One region of the Paenibacillus sp. FSL K6-1558 genome, then DNA from elsewhere that is predicted to be linked to it. Evidence: riboswitches for the same ligand, from Rfam matches in the RefSeq annotation. Region 1 holds a riboswitch; each other region holds the start of a gene.
What was found. A riboswitch is a leader RNA that binds a small molecule or an ion and turns the genes downstream of it on or off. The one in region 1 is predicted to bind thiamine pyrophosphate.
Positions count from the first base shown of each region.

Region 2: linked by a shared signal. The riboswitch ahead of MHI38_RS18680 (ABC transporter substrate-binding protein) and the one ahead of MHI38_RS03990 (thiamine phosphate synthase) in region 1 are both predicted to bind thiamine pyrophosphate.
Region 3: linked by a shared signal. The riboswitch ahead of thiC (phosphomethylpyrimidine synthase ThiC) and the one ahead of MHI38_RS03990 (thiamine phosphate synthase) in region 1 are both predicted to bind thiamine pyrophosphate.
Region 4: linked by a shared signal. The riboswitch ahead of thiM (hydroxyethylthiazole kinase) and the one ahead of MHI38_RS03990 (thiamine phosphate synthase) in region 1 are both predicted to bind thiamine pyrophosphate.

Region 1 is NZ_JBBOCV010000001.1:960,201-964,415, reverse strand. Features, by position in the region: gene MHI38_RS04000 (hypothetical protein) at 1-472, shown strand, start outside; gene MHI38_RS03995 (ABC-F family ATP-binding cassette domain-containing protein) at 527-2,080, shown strand; TPP riboswitch at 2,120-2,229, shown strand; gene MHI38_RS03990 (thiamine phosphate synthase) at 2,490-3,209, shown strand; gene thiO (glycine oxidase ThiO) at 3,287-4,215, shown strand, end outside.
Region 2 is NZ_JBBOCV010000001.1:4,291,995-4,296,209, forward strand. Features, by position in the region: gene MHI38_RS18670 (ABC transporter permease) at 1-515, opposite strand, end outside; gene MHI38_RS18675 (MTH1187 family thiamine-binding protein) at 515-805, opposite strand; gene MHI38_RS18680 (ABC transporter substrate-binding protein) at 1,155-2,195, opposite strand; TPP riboswitch at 2,412-2,524, opposite strand; gene MHI38_RS18685 (hypothetical protein) at 2,666-3,160, shown strand; gene MHI38_RS18690 (hypothetical protein) at 3,215-3,394, opposite strand; gene serS (serine--tRNA ligase) at 3,752-4,215, shown strand, end outside.
Region 3 is NZ_JBBOCV010000001.1:4,511,303-4,515,517, reverse strand. Features, by position in the region: gene thiC (phosphomethylpyrimidine synthase ThiC) at 1-1,707, opposite strand, end outside; TPP riboswitch at 2,104-2,217, opposite strand; gene MHI38_RS19680 (IclR family transcriptional regulator) at 2,379-3,122, opposite strand; gene MHI38_RS19675 (alpha/beta hydrolase) at 3,546-4,215, shown strand, end outside.
Region 4 is NZ_JBBOCV010000001.1:4,801,484-4,805,698, reverse strand. Features, by position in the region: gene MHI38_RS20840 (S-layer homology domain-containing protein) at 1-116, opposite strand, end outside; gene MHI38_RS20835 (radical SAM/SPASM domain-containing protein) at 366-1,247, opposite strand; TPP riboswitch at 1,477-1,579, shown strand; gene thiM (hydroxyethylthiazole kinase) at 1,736-2,545, shown strand; gene thiD (bifunctional hydroxymethylpyrimidine kinase/phosphomethylpyrimidine kinase) at 2,545-3,357, shown strand; gene thiE (thiamine phosphate synthase) at 3,357-4,022, shown strand.

The sequences.
Region 1 (4,215 bases):
CACGATTCCATTGCTTCAGGACTCTACAACTTTTGAACAGGTACGGCGTAGCCGGATCGTGACCCGAATACAGGAAGAGCTTGCAGACGTAATCAATCGACATAATGAATTTGCCAGGAGAAATGGTGTCGCTTATCTATTCACGATGCCTTTAGTCTCGCAGGAAGATTGGTACAATTCGATCAATGATACGGGTATTATGGCTTTTATACAGGGGATCGCTGTAGGGGGTCAGAAGATTAACAATTATGCCATTGGTGGAGGCCGGCTAGTCAAAAAAACAGCGATCATTGGCGGGATTGATCCCGAAACAGGCATAAAATATCATTATCCTGCCACCTGTAACCCCGGTTTTCGTGCTGAAGAGGTGTTTACAACTGCAAGACAGGCAGCGGCCAGAGGTTATTTCGAATATGATTGCTTCGCGCAAGTGTCATTACTTTCAGAAAAGACTGAACCTGTGCTAGAATAGGGTTTTGGAACGTGAACTAAAAGTAATGTATATAGATAGGAGCAGTCTCATCTTATGAGTTTATTGTCAGTAGAGAACGTCAGTCACAATTTTGGAGACCGTACGTTATTTAAAAATGTTTCGTTTCGTCTGCTTGCTGGAGAACGAGTGGGTCTGGTTGGGGCTAATGGTGCCGGAAAATCAACCCTAATGAATATTCTCACCGGAAAATTGCTTAAGGATAGCGGTAAAGTGGAATGGACGCCAAAAGTTCGATATGGCTATTTGGATCAACATACGAAGTTAACACCGGGCAAGACCATTCGTGATGTGCTTAAAGATGCTTTTTTGCCGCTACTGGAACTGGAGAAGCAAATGATGGCCATTACGGATCAGATGGCTGATGCCGATTCAGACAAACTTGAGCAGTTGCTTGAAGAAATGGGAGATATTCAGGAACAGCTTGAACAGGGCGATTTTTATCTGATTGATGTGAAAGTGGAAGAAATGGCAAACGGTTTGGGATTAAATGCAATTGGCCTTGATCGGGATGTTGCGGCTCTCAGTGGTGGACAACGTACGAAAGTCCTGCTTGCAAAATTGTTGTTGGAGAAACCCACTGCCCTTTTGTTGGATGAGCCGACAAATTATCTGGATGTAGAGCATATTGAGTGGCTAACTAGATATTTGAAAGACTACCCATATGCTTTTCTATTGATTTCCCATGATACAGAGTTCATGAATGAAGTGGTTAATGTCATTTATCATCTGGAATTTGCTAAATTGACGCGTTATGCGGCCAACTATGAGAAATTTCTTGAAATGGCAGATATGCAGAAAGCACAGCATATTGATGCCTATGAGAAGCAACAGGAATACATCAAAAAGCAGGAAGATTTCATTCAACGCAACAAAGCTCGAGCTTCGACCTCTGGTCGAGCGAAAAGCCGGGAAAAACAACTTGGAAAGGTCGAGCGAATTGATCGACCAGACGAAGCAGCAAAACCAGCATTTAAGTTCAAGGATGCCCGCGCAAGCAGCAAAACCGTTTTTGAAGGTATTGATTTTGAGATCGGTTATACGTATCCATTACTACCTAAGATGACCATGACGATTGAACGTGGTGAAAAGATCGCGATTGTGGGGTGCAACGGGGTAGGTAAATCAACACTGCTTAAAACGATCTTGGGTAAAATAGCGCCAATTAGCGGAAAAACGTTTCTTGGAGATTATTTGGAGACGGCATACTTTGAACAGGAAGTACGAGCCGGGAATATTACACCGATCGATGATGTATGGAACGAGTTTTCACATCTAACGCAGAACGAGGTGCGAGGACATCTTGCACGTTGCGGGCTCAAAAATGAGCATATTACGCGTCCGCTTAACATGCTGAGCGGGGGAGAGCAAGCCAAAGTCCGTTTGTGCAAACTGTTGATGCGGGAGAGCAACTGGGTCTTGTTTGATGAGCCGACGAACCATCTGGATGTAACGGCGAAGGCTGAGCTACAGCGGGCACTGAAGGAATATAAAGGAACCGTTTTGCTTGTATCGCACGAACCGGATTTTTATGAAGGCTGGGTCACCAAAACGTGGGATGTAGAAGAGTGGTCCGAAAAAGCACGATGACAAAAAAAACCGGTTGTGGTAATATAGGCTACAACTTCATATGAACACTAGGGGGGCCGCACGATGCGGCTGAGATGGAAGAATGCGATTCCGGACCCTTTGCACCTGATCTGGATCATACCAGCGTAGGGAAGTGGCGCGTTTCAGCGAAAGCGATAGTAAATGATTCTAACGTAAGAACAGGATCTTATTACATCGTGATGCCAAGCGGTTCAATATCAAAATAAACAGTTATAGATTTGACTATCAAACTGTTTAACAGGTATTTGTCAGACGCTTGTGATTGAACTGAACCTTTGTTTATACGCAGCCACTCCCCTACGGGAGTGGCTTTTTTGGTTTTATATTTGTCATTACTACTTCTCCAAGCCTGTAGCTGAAAGGAGCGAGAACGAGACTGCATACCTTGATGTTTGATTATGATGCTCATGAATCAGGTAAAACTTCAACAGACCAGTGGTACAAGCGGACAGATAAATCTGTACCAACCTGTGGACTAGAGAAAGACTTTTTTGAGTTACATGTGATATCTACGAATAAAGCGGAACAGTCAGTCATGTTGAAGGCAGCCAAAGATATTTGGCCTTATGTGCATTACATTCATATCCGGGAAAGGCAACTCTCGCAACAGGAATGTTTTAACTGGGCCAAATTGATGGTAGAAGCGGGTGTTCCAGCTTCCCGCATTGTAATCAACGGTGCGAACCTATATTCGTCAGGCTATTTTTATCAAGGGGTACATTGGAGCCAAGATATGCTGGAAAGGGCAAAAGTAATGGTAAAGCCGGAGAACAAGCATGATTTGAGGCTCCGGTTGGGGATATCGGTGCATTCGTTGCATGAAGCGAGAATTGCCGAAGAGTATGGCGCGGATTACCTTTTTTTCGGGCATGTGTACGCAAGTGCAAGCAAACCGGATTCTGTAGCGAGGGGATTAGATGCGTTATCGGAAGTGTGCTCCAGTGTCAAGGTGCCTGTTATTGCAATTGGGGGGATTCAGCCGGATAACATTCGGGCCGTCAGGTCTGCGGGAGCCAGGGGTGCTGCTGTGATCTCAAGTGTGTTAAAACATGCAAACCCTGCTCATGCTGTTGCGCTTCTTAAACAGGCTGTGGAAGCGGTGAAGTGAATGTTTCTCGCTCAAAAAGTTGGAAATGACGCCAACCTAATAAGATCGGAATGTTGTTCAAACAAGGAGATGACAAAATGGTACAGAGAGGACCGAGTCAACCCGAGGAAGTGATCGACTCATCGTGTGAACAAGATAAGTTTAAGCGGCTACCGCTATCCGAAACTTTAACTAAGAAACCAGAAACCTTTCATGCAGAAACAATCATTGTGGGCGGTGGAGTCATAGGCTGTGCGATTGCTTTTGAACTGGCATCCCGAGGTCAGGAAGTACTGCTTGTTGAGCAGTCGGAGATTGCTAGCGGAGCTTCATGTGCAGCTGCCGGCATGCTGGCAGCAGATAGTGAGGATTTTGCTCATCCACTCATGGCACAAGCCGCATATGACAGTAGGGAATTACTTCATAAGCACAAAGAGCAAATATCCGCTTTAACAGGTATGGATCTTGGCTTAAGGCGCAACGGATTTATCACACCGTTTCGTTCATACGGTGATCTAAGTAAATACAAGGATAAACGAAATACCACTTCGGGGGTGCAACAACTTTGGTGGGATCGAAGCACAGTGCAACGAGAAGCGTTATGGTTGAATCGGGATACGTACGGTGCTTATTACCGATCATTGGAGAGCGAAGTGTTGCCCGTGTCATTGACAAGAGCTTATGCGATCTCAGCTGAAATGATGGGTGCCCGCATTTTGGAAGGAGTTCAAGATGTTCGGCTGATCGTAGATAAGCATGGTGTTCAAGGGATTAAAACGGCTAAGGGAGAGATGTGTTGCAAACATATCATCATAGCTGCTGGTTTACACGGGGAGCAACTCATGCATCAAGTGGGGATCGTTTTGCCTTCAAGTCCGGTGAAAGGTGAAATGTTGGCCGTTCGGTTTACTACAGATCAGGCTGGAGGCAGACCCGATCGCACGGTATATGCAGAAGATGTCTATATCGTTCCGAAAGCAAACGGAGAGGTATGGATCGGCGCAACCAGTTTGCCAGGAAGAAAAGA
Region 2 (4,215 bases), 3.3 Mb from region 1:
GCATGCGGAAGCTCCAGTTTCCAAAAAATATGACGGCGATTCGCACCTGCCATGCGCATATAGTTCATCATCGCCGCATCCGTGCGTGTTAGACCGTCCATGGCAGCGACTGCTACCGGGAAGAAGCAGACCAGAATGATAGTAATCAATTTGGGTAGCAGGCCGAAGCCGAACCAGATCAGCAGGAGCGGTGCAAGTGCGATGGTCGGGATATTTTGACTAAGAATAAGTAGTGGATACAAAGCTGACTTCAGAAAAGGGATCAGATGCAGTACCATGGCAATGAACAGACCGACCGCTGTCCCGGCGACAAATCCGATAAGGGTTAGCTGAATCGTTGCAGAGGCGTGCATACCCAATCGGTCAGCCTGAGACGCCGCTTCGCGAGCGATATCGGACGGGGCGGGCAACATCCATTTCTCAATGTGGAATAGGGAGACGGCCCCTTGCCATATCGCAATAAAGAGAATAACCGCCACGAGGGGCGGCCATACACTTTTGAAATAGGTAGACATTAGCGATATTTCTCCGTCAGTGTATCCATGCTGAATCCGTCCGGGCTATGTGCGATTTTGATCTGGGAGATGATGCTTGGACTACCAGCTTCCACAAGTACCTCGTGCATTTTGCGAACAACCTCCAGCAGTTCATCCAGTTCGCCTTCCATGGTGGTATCTAGCGCATTGACCTGATATTTCAGGCCGGATTGCTGAATGACTTCAATGGCGCGGTCTACGTATGGATATGAGTTCTCGCCGTTCGGTGTTTTGGGAATAACCTGAATACTGAGTAATGTACTTGCCATGAGAGATTAATGCTCCTTTCGGGTGTGGATGGATAAGTAGATATGGTCGTTGTACACTGTAACACTCCGATGACAGAATAACCTTCCAATCGCTGTTATCCCCAGATTTTTTGATTCCCTTTTCCAAAGGGGAAAATCCGCTTTTTCAGGTTTTTTCTGTACTCTCCGTTTCTTGTGTACAAAAAATTCAACTTATCCATTAAGCTGTGGAAAAAATTCAAGAGAAAGCGCGCTTATGAGGTGGTTTTCCTTAGAAAACCTTATAAGCGTTGACTTCTTCAATTTTTTTCTGCCCTCTTCGTTCAAAACGTGTAAATATCAAAGTTCATGGTTACAGTTAGATTTAATATTACTGTGGTAAAAATTCATTGGTGTATGCTTTCGTTACATCAATCTCTTTATCCAGCAGTTTCTTGCTGAACATCCAGTCGGTGTAGTTCTTCCATACGTCTTCCTTTTGTTCACCCCAGCGCGGGGCATCATCTTTGTATTTCGGGCTGAGCCACTTTTGGCTTGCGAGTACTAATTCTTTGTCCAGGTCGGGAACAGCTTTGATCAAAATGTTCGCTGCTTCTTCAGGGTGATCAATCGCATATTGATATCCTTCAGAAGTGGCCTTCAGGAAAGCCTTCACCAGTTCAGGGTCTTTCTGAATCGTCTGTTCATTGGTCACGAGTACAGGGGTGTAGTAATCCAGCGCTTTGGCATAATCCTTCACATATAACATGTCAATCGGTTCTCCACGTAATTCAGCCTCAATTCCTGTCCAGGCATAGAAAATCCACGCAAAGTCGATGTCCCGTTTCACAGCTGTGAAGAAGTCGGCATCGCCCATGTTAATCTTTTTGACTTTGGATACGTCAGCACTTTCGCCCTCCATAATGGATTGCATCACCGCTTCTTCCACTGGGGAACCCCAGCCGCCGTAAGTTTTACCTTCAAAGTCTTTGGGTGATTTGATCTTACGATCCACTGGAGCGGCAAAACCGGATGTATTATGCTGAATAACTGCGGCAATCGACACAAGGGGAACGTCCTGCGTACGCGCCTGAGTTACACTTTCCTGATAACTGACGCCAAACGGTACCTCACCCGAAGCAACCATCGTATCCGCACCGCCGGCTCCTGGCTGTACAATCTCCACATTTAAACCTGCTGCTTTATAAAAACCTTGGTCCACCGCTGCATACAGACCGGTATGATTCGTATTTGGAGTCCAGTCGAGCACGACCTTTACATCTTTCAGTGCAGTACCGCTCCCCTGATTGGTTTGGTCCGAACCTGTCGCACCTTGCTGCTCTGTTGGAGCGGCTTCTTTGCCACCACATGCAGCTACGGTAACGAGTAGCACACACATGAGTAACATTCCCATCGTTTTACGCCATTTCATCGTGTTTCTCTCCTTCGGTATGTCCGGCCGGATGGCACGGGGGTACTCCTTGGCTTCATATCCAATCCCTTTGCATAAATCGACGAATTTATACTCGCGGGTTATCCGAATAACGTCATTTTTCTGTTTCTGCATGTCAAAAGAAAACAAAAAAAGCGCCCCGTAATCCGGGACGCGTGCAGGCGTGAGAGAGTGGCGTTCAGCTTATAGCTGTGCCGTTGCAATATACTCCGATTCCTACGCTGGCATGATCCAGATCAGGTCTAAGGGTTAGTATCTTGATGGGATACACTCTCAGCCGGCCAATTCCGACTCCCCTGGGAAACTATGAAGTTACGGGCATTACTAGGTGTAATTATAGGCCAGTGACAGGATTGTGTCTACATAAGTTGGACTAAAAATATTTTCACAGAATGTTCACTTATGTGAGGGTAGCCCGATTGTCTATAATGATCCAAGTTACAGAAAGGATGAGTGTATTGTCAGTACGCAAGAAACAACAAGTGATTTTTGGACTTATGATGTGTACAGGAATGGTCGTAGTGATGATGACCTTCAATCTATGGCATACGGGGATGTTAAGTCAGATGTCCGTGCTGCAGCTATTGCTCCAATTTGTGATCTGTTTTGCCATCGCCTTTTTGGTGGAGTCGTTCATCGTGGGACCGATAGCGAGAAAAATCACATTTTCCTTCTCATTTGCGAAGTCGAGTAAAATTAGAGGTGTAGTTACGATGTCCTTTTTCATGGTAATCGGCATGGTTTTGCTCATGTCTTTATATGGCATCATTACAGCCTATACTGCAGGTCAGCTAGAAGGAGATTCCGTAATCAATGCGTATCTTCATACGATTGTACGTAACTTCGGTCTGGCATTGCCTTATCAGTTGATTGTACTCGGGCCGCTAGTGCGTTATGTATTTGGCAAGTTGTTCAAGGGACCAGTAGCCGTTGTGTCGGTTTAAATCATCGTATCGTTATCCATCATAACAAAAGTATTTCCTGGGCAATCCTGTGGTTTAAGAAGTTCTAGCGTAAGCGATCCAAAACAAAATACCAATAACCACAGCGGCAATAATGATCGTAGTGAAAACTCCGCTCAACCATGAACCTCGCTGGGCTTGGCGGGCAAGTTCATCTGCTCTTTGTTTGGCGGCTTCGCCCTCGGATGAATTCAGATGGTTTGGGTCCATATTCATAAAGCAATCACCCCTTGGTGTTTTAGAAGTTATTTCAATTGTACTTGATCCAGCTTTGGAAAGATACGTAAACGGGCATATATGAGTTGCAATGTTGTTCTGTCTTCGTATATACTGAGAAACACAATTACAGATCGGATCATGCCGTTGAAGAGAATCCAACTCAGAGGCGTTTTCGCCAGGGAGCGAATTGAAACTATCCCAAGTTAACCGGAACCGCCCGTTATCGCGGACCAAGAGGCTGATCAGGAGATTTGAACTGATTTGGCAAGTTGGGTGGCACCGCGAGCAGAGCGCTCCTCGTCCCAAGGGATGAGGGCGCTCTTTGTATTTTTTTAGCCAAAGGAGACGGTGATCATGTTAGACATGAAGTGGGTTCGGGCACATGCAGAAGAGGTTCAGGCGGCGGCACACGGGAAAAAGATCAAGGTTGATATTGCTGTGTTACTACAGCGGGATGACGAGCGCAAGGCACTTTTGCAGCAAACGGAAGAAGCGCGTCGTCAGCGTAATACACTATCGGCTGAGATCGGGAAGCTTATGCAGTCGGGTGAGCGTGAGCAAGCGGAGAAGATGCGGGCACAGGTTAAACAATTGAATGAACAGCTGGAGCAAGAGGAAGCCAAGCTGGCGGTAATCCAGGAGGAAGTGACCAGACTGCAAAGGCTGGTGCCTAATATCGTGTCGCCAGATACGCCTGTGGGCTTGTCGGATGAAGATAATGTAGAGCTACGGCGAGTGGGAGAGCTACCTGTGTTTGACTACGAGGCCAGAGATCATGTCGAGCTGGGAGAGATGCACGAACTGATCGACATTCCGCG
Region 3 (4,215 bases), 3.6 Mb from region 1:
GCAGAACTTCGGTCCGCACATGGAACAGAAATGTGCTTCCTTCGCCCCTTCTGCGGGTAACGTCTCATCGTGGTAAGACAGTGCCCGTTCCGGGTCAAGTGACAGGTTAAACTGATCTCTCCAGCGGAACTCGAAGCGTGCCTTCGACAGTGCATCATCCCGGCGCTGAGCGCGTGGGTGGCCTTTGGCTAGGTCTGCGGCATGGGCAGCTATTTTATAAGCGATAACCCCTTCACGTACATCATCCTTGTTCGGAAGCCCCAGATGCTCCTTTGGAGTGACATAGCAGAGCATAGACGTACCAAACCAGCCAATCATCGCCGCCCCAATCGCAGACGTAATATGATCATATCCCGGTGCGATGTCTGTGGTCAGTGGCCCGAGCGTATAAAACGGCGCTTCCTGGCAGATCTCCATCTGCAAATCCACATTCTCCTTGATCTTGTGCATCGGCACATGCCCCGGCCCTTCAATCATCACCTGCACATCATGCTTCCATGCAATCTGCGTTAATTCCCCAAGTGTGGCGAGCTCCGCCATCTGTGCTTCATCGTTGGCATCGTAGATGCTACCTGGACGCAGTCCGTCCCCGAGGGAGAAAGCAACGTCATACCTTTTCATAATCTCGCAGATTTCTTCAAAATGGGTGTACAAAAAGTTCTCCTGATGATGTGCCAGGCACCACGCCGCCATAATGGACCCACCTCTAGACACTATTCCCGTCATCCGTTTCGCTGTCATCGGAATATATCGGAGCAACACACCCGCATGAATTGTAAAATAGTCCACGCCCTGCTCCGCCTGTTCAATCAGCGTATCCCGGTACAACTCCCAAGTGAGGGCCTCCGCCTCGCCATTTACCTTCTCCAGCGCCTGATAGAGCGGCACCGTACCAATCGGCACTGGGGAGTTACGGATGATCCATTCCCGTGTGGTATGAATGTCTTTGCCCGTGGAGAGATCCATTACCGTATCCGATCCCCAGCGAACAGCCCAGGTCATCTTCTCCACCTCCTCCTCGATAGAGGAAGATACAGCGGAATTACCTATGTTGGCGTTGATCTTCACGTGAAAATGACGCCCAATCAGCATCGGCTCACTCTCCGGGTGATTGATGTTGGATGGAAGAATAGCCCGGCCGCTCGCCAGCTCCTGCCGCACGAATTCAGGCTCTACGCCTTCACGAATAGCGGCGTACTCCATCTCGGGCGTAATCAAGCCCTGCCTTGCATAATGCATCTGTGTGACAGAGCGTCCAGCCTGAGCACGTAGCGGTTGACCGCGGAATCCCGGGTACTCCTCTGCCCCGGCTCTCCGTCCTCCCGCCTTCAATCCGTTATCCTCCGGCTTCACTGCGCGGCCCTCATATGCTTCAACGTCACCGCGCTCCATAATCCAGTGATTTCGGAGCGCAGGTAATCCCTTCCGAATATCCATCTGGAATTCGGGATCGGTCATCGGGCCGCTCGTATCGTAGACACGCAGCGGCTCATTATGCTCCACCCCTTGGGGAGTATTCGTATCATGAAGGGCAATTTCACGCTCCGGTACAGCAATGTCCGGTCGTGAGCCCTGAATGTAGACTTTGCGGCTGCCCGGGAAGGGTTGTACCCCTCCAGCCGCTCCGGTTTTCTTTTCCACCGGATGACCATCGCGCCCTGTTTCCTCTATTCCCGTCTGTTGCTCCTTTTGGTTACCTGTATTCATGTCTCCTGTTTCCTCCTCTGTGATCTTCATTTGCCCATATCGTCCACCAATGTGACAGCTTTGACTTACCACACCTGTCTGGAAAAAGCAGAGCACAGAAGCACAGCAGGATTGACCCTGCATAAGCAGCTAGAATGATCCAAAAGACAACTTTTATGTACAATCAGCATGAACACGAAACACGAGATCACTTCTCTTAGAAGTCCAGGCATATATGCCGCAATTATTGTGCTGTCACTTCCAAGGTGAAACACAACAACTGAATCTCTGCTTGCCGCTGTAAATAAAAAAAGCCGGTTCCGAAGGAACCGACTAATGTCCATCACCATACACGCAACAAGGGCCACCTGCTGCAATACAGCATGGATCCCGGGTTAACGTCTGTGGTGTCTGTGGTCATATGGCCGATTACTTCCCTACGCTGGTATGATCCAGATCAGGTGCAAAGGGTCCGGGATCTCATGCGATCCCGTCTCAGTCCGGACAATTCGGACTCCCCCAGTAACGTAAACGTATTGCGACAATCAAGCCGCTGTTCAACTTAAAATATGACATTCAACCGACCCCGCTGGGTCGTCCATTACAGAGTAGCGTAATCTGGGCTTAAATTCAACCTTAATATTCCAGAGGGGAAATTCCCTTCGAGCAAAACTTCATGCAAGAGCCTTCCCCTATGGCAACATAAGTCCCATTTGTACAGCTGCTTCTTTCAACACAGGCGCGTACTCATGTAATGTCTCTTGCGAGAGCCTGCTAACAGGTCCAGACACGGAAAGCGCTGCTGCAATGTTGCCTCTGCGATCCATAATTGGCACAGACACAGCGGCAGCTCCCGGCTCGCGTTCCTCATAGCTGGTTGCGTAGCCACTCACTCGAATGTCTTCCATCTGTGCCAGATAGACGGCCGGATCGATAAATACTGGCCATTCCGGGCCGTTCATCAGTTCCTCCCGATCCTCATCAGCGGCAAAAGCCATTAATACTTTGCTGGAGGCTCCTACGGAAAGCGGCAGTCTGACCCCTACAGGTGCAACCCGCCGAATCGCCTGATCACTCTGCACAGCCTGAATCCGAATCCGTTCACCGCCATCACGAAGGTAGAGACTTACGGTTTCGCCCAAGCGATCACGCAGCCTCTCCATTGCAGGTAACAGCAAAATTGCAGGATCGTCACTACGTGACATATGCGCTGACAGCTCCCAGATTCGAATACCTAGCCGATACTTCTCGGTTGCCGCATCACGTATTACGAACCCCCGATCCTCCAGTGTAGCCATCAATCGATGTACCGTGCTTTTGTGTAAACCGATCTGACTAGCAATTTCGGTGAGTCCAAGATCACTGCGCGTGGTAAAACATAATAATATATCCAGCGCCCGTTCTACAGCCCGGACGGTTAACTTGCGGTCTTCCATGGCATGATGCCCCCCTCATGTTTCATCACATGAAACTTGGTTACATAAATTATATGAGAAACGGTCTCATCTGTAAACCAAAAAGAACCGTTTTGAAGATGATCTGAAAACAAATAAATGAACAAGGATATCCAATTGGCACATCGTAATCTCCTGTAATTTACACACTATGGAATTGTTACCTCTACATCTTAAGAACTATATAACAATTGCGTAACAAATACCTCCAATCAATTGACTTTGACTATATCGGGACATACGATAAAGATAGAAACCAATTCAGATAAAATATCAAAAGCGTGACTTTAGCATTAGGATGCCATCTTCATGAATACGTGCTAAAAAGTACCTATATGCTATTTTTCATATCGTTATGATCTTGTCCATATTAATCCTCAACCGAAACTCAAAGGAGGGGCGTGCATGTATCCGACATCCCAGAGCGAAGCCCCGCTGCATACCAAAGTGTCCGATCTGCCCTCTTCGTTGTCACCGAGGCTGATTCGGTTCAAACATATTGTCGTAGCGTTGCTGCTCTCCGTTGTATTTTTTCTGTTGTTTTGTTTTATTGCCTTACACGGTTATATTGCTTGGGTGCTCTCCAACCCTACGGTCGCACCGGTGTTTTCGAACCCGATGCAGGCCAAAAACATGAAATATGAGGACATTACATTCCCTGCGGCCGACGGTAGCAGAACCATGCAAGGCTGGTATATCCCTGCGAATACCGATACGGGCAAAACCATCATCTTCAGCCACGGTTATGGAGCCAATCGGGAGGAAACCTGGGTGCCTATGTATGACCTCGCCCATTACGCGCACCAGCTCGGGTTTAATGTGGTGATGTTCGATTACGGCTTTGCCTCTCAGGTCAACCGAGCGGTAGCAACAGGTGGTAAGGCTGAGTCTCAGCAATTGCTGGGAGCTATTCAGTTTGCTAAACAGCGCGGAGCACAGGAGCTGGTCGTCTGGGGATTTTCCATGGGAGCAGGCACGGCTCTGCAAACCGGACTGCTAACCAAAGAAGTGGATGCCATGATTCTGGACAGTACATTCCTGCTGGAGCCGGATACGCTGTACCACAACATTCATA
Region 4 (4,215 bases), 3.8 Mb from region 1:
GATGATGAGGTCACTTCCGCCGAGGCTAGCAATTGCATAGAAAACATAGAGGCAATCAATGATGTAGAGAGTACTGCTGACAACTTTCGATTAAACTTTTTCCATTTTAAATTCAAAACTCGACACACTCCTCTTAAACGTCCGTTATTAACACAAAAGTGTAACTTTTGAACTACTCCCCCTTTTATAATCAGTAGGATAATAATACCATGTATATTTATAAAAACAAGATTAATAGACTATCATTTTACATAATAGTTGAAATCATGAATCAAATGGTGCCTATTCTTTCCTAATAATAAATAAAAAAATGTGCTACTCGGAATATTACCGAATAACACACTTGAGTTATCTGTCGTATGATTTTAGGCTCCTGCTCCAAAGCGCTGCCGGTATCCGCACTTGCGGCAAAGTTCTTCTACAGCTTCCCGTTTGGAAAAACCGTATACCAGATTGTTCGCACGCTCTCCGTCCACAATATCGGAAAAAGACTTTTCATGGATGTTTCCAAGGTTGATGACACCTTCTCCATCCAAACAGCATGGAACCACGGTTCCATCAACCAGCACAGCTGCCTGACTGCGTAATGCATGACAAAAACCTTTGCCGTCATCTTCAGGTGCATCGAGGCTTGGCCATTGGAATTCATGGTCCTGATTCAGGTATACGTTGGGTGCAATTTTCACGCCACTACCCGCAACCACCTTTTCTTCAATACGGAAGTCCAGATTGAATTCCTTTTCCAGCACCTCAAGCGTCTCCCGATTGCGATTCATCTGAGCATTGGTGAAGTTATCCTGAGTCAGATTCCATAGTCGGAACGAGACAATGACGTTATGTTTCACCGCTTCACGAACAAAAGACAAGATGTTATGCAAGTATCCGTCACGATCCGTAGAACCCTCATGACCGTCAAAACTGTGCAGCGAGAAATTCATCTGTCTCAGTGCAGGTTTGCCCAATAATTTATGCTGTGTCTTTGGCAGTAGCGTACCGTTGGTCGTAATGTTCACTTTAAATCCCTTGGCATGAGCCATATCCAGCAACAGGTCAATTTTGGGATGAAGCAGCGGTTCCCCTTTGACGTGCAGGTAAATATGTTTTGTGTGTGGTTTGATCTGATCCAATATATTATTAAAGACTTCAGGGTCGATGAATCCTTTGGCTCGCTTCGTTTGTGGACAAAAGCTGCATGCCAGATTACAGATGCTCGTAATTTCAATATATACTTTCTTGAACGTTTTCAACTCAGGGTCCCCATTCTGCCGGGAGGAACAACGGTCCTGCCCTCATTCGTAGTACGGCCATATGAGCCAATCCCCATTATATCGGGTTCACGAGCTAAGGTAAATCAGAATAGCGGATCAGTAACAAAGTCCAGTGTATTTTTCATCCCCATTTCAAGGCTTAAATCCTCGCCCTATTTACATTAAGTCAAGATGGATATATGCTGAGTACATAACTGCATATCTTGTACATTTGCACTGGGGGAGCCTTGCGGCTGAGACGAATACGACGATTCGGACCCTTTGAACCTGATCTGGATTATACCAGCGGAGGGAAGTGGAGCGGCTTTTATTGGCAGTAGGGGATCTCTATCCTAGATGGGGATCAACTTCAGTTCAAACGTATAGCTCCGTTCATTTCTCCGGAAATGGACGGGGCTTTTTTGTATTTCAGCAAGTCGTCTCGCTCATAACCATATCCATCATTTGAAAATAAGGAGGTCATTTGGATGTCTTATCTTGAACGTGTACGTTCACTCAATCCTTTGGTTCATAATATTACCAACCTTGTGGTTGCCCCTTTTACCGCAAATGGTCTGCTTGCCCTCGGAGCCTCTCCGTTTATGGCCTATGCTCATGAAGAAGTCGCTGACGTCGCTCGAATGGCTGGCGCGGTGGTTCTGAACATCGGCACATTGGATGAAAAGGTCGTTCAAGCGATACGTCTAGCCGGACAATCAGCCAATGCACATCATGTGCCTGTTGTCCTTGATCCTGTTGGTGCAGGAGCCACGACATATCGCACCGATACGGTACAAATGCTGGTTCGTGAGCTTCGTCTTACCGTATTAAGAGGCAATGTCGCCGAAGTGGCCCATGTCATTGGTGTGCCATGGAATATCAAAGGTGTGGACGCTGGGGTTGGCGAGGGTGATCGGATTAGCATTGCGGAGAAGGCCGCGCAACAACTTGACTGTATTGTCGTTATTACGGGCCAGTACGACATTATTACAGACGGATATCATACTTTCCTCACAAGCAACGGACATGCATTGCTCACCCAAGTTACCGGGGCAGGCTGTCTGCTAAGCTCAGTCATTGGTGCTTTTGCAGCGATTGCCGAGCCGGGGCGCGACATGCTGAACAGTGTGGTGGAAGCTGTCTCAACCTACGGTGTAGCCGCTGAACAGGCTGCAGCACGAACGGCTCATCAGGGGCCAGGCAGCTTCCAGATTGAATTGTTAAATCAACTGGCGCAGATTACACCTTCGCTGTTCTCCGAGCATGCACAAATCCGTCAGATTCGTGGAGGTGTGTGATGAATATTGCTCAAGCGTTAACGATTGCCGGGTCTGATAACGGCGGCGGTGCAGGAATTCAGGCAGATCTCAAAACCTTTCAAGAACTTGGTGTATACGGCATGACGGTCATTACTGCAATCGCCGCTCAGAACACTACAGGGGTTCAAGGCGTGTTTCCGATTGATTACGACGGCATTGCCCAGCAACTTGATTCAACGGGAGTCGACTTTCAGCCGCGTACCATCAAGACAGGTATGCTGTATAGTGCCGAGATTATTCGTCTTGTTGCGGCAAAATGTCAGCAATATGACTGGTCAAATCTGGTTATTGATCCCGTGATGGTTGCCAAAGGAGGTGCACCTCTGCTCCAGCAGGAGGCTGTGCAAGCACTTGTGGAAGATCTGCTGCCTCTTGCTTTGGTTATCACACCTAACATTCCCGAAGCCGAACTACTTATCGGGAGTTCGATTCGGAACCTGAGTGAGCGCGAGGAAGCCGCAAAGCAATTGGTGCAGATGGGTTCAACATATGCCTTGATTAAAGGAGGACATGATACGGGAAGCGGTACGGTTATCGATGTCCTGTATGACGGGCATTCCTTTCATTATTTGGAGAACCTTCGTGTTATGACACGTCATACCCATGGAACCGGCTGCACGTTCTCTGCTGCCATTACGGCGGAACTGGCGAAGGGTGCCCCTATTCTGGCTGCCGTTACGACCGCGCGAGCATTCATTCAGGCAGCCATTGAAGATGAGCTGGGATTCGGGACCGGGCACGGGCCAACGAATCACTTTGCGTACCAGCGCAGACAGCGGGGTGAACGCTGATGCGTAGATGGGATGCGGAAGCGGTGCGCCGTGCGCTGCAGTTGTATTTGGTGATGGGTAGCGTCAATACGACGCGAGACCCGGTGGAGGTGCTCCGCCAGGCGATCACTGGCGGCATCACGCTGTTCCAGTTCCGAGAGAAGGGAACTGGTGCACAGGCAGGCGAAGCCCGCAGAACGCTTGCGCTGCGGCTTCGTGAGGTGTGCAGCCAGCACGGGATACCGTTCATCGTGAACGATGATGTGGAGCTGGCTGTGGCGGTGGAGGCCGACGGTGTGCACGTCGGCCAGGACGATGCGGACGCGGCGCTGGTACGCGCCCGCATTGGAGAAGGGCGGATGCTTGGCGTATCCGCCCACTCCGCCCTTGAAGCCCGCCGTGCCGTGCAGGCGGGCGCAGACTATCTTGGCGTCGGGCCGATGTACCCGACGCGCTCCAAAGCGGATGCCCACGCTGTGCTGGGCCCCGCCGGGGTTGCGGAACTGCGCGCCGCAGGCATCGCAGTTCCGGTGGTCGGTATCGGCGGCATTACGCCCGATACCGCGGCCGCCGTGATGGCGGCTGGAGCCGACGGCGTAGCCGTCATCTCCGCCATCGCGGGCGCGGCCGATGTGCACGCGGCGACTGCACAGCTCGCTGCGATCACCCGCAGGAAGCAGGCATAGCCATGCTCCCTGCCCGATAATGCAAAGGCCGCAACCACTCGGTCTTCAGCCTCTGCATTCTTGTTTTATTCTTCGCCTCCTTTGCCTCGTTCTGCAACCTATACATCTTTTATCCTTATCCTTCCGCAAACTGGTCATCCTCTAGCGCCACATACCTCCTTCTGCATCCTTTAAATCCTTTCGCCTTTCTCAC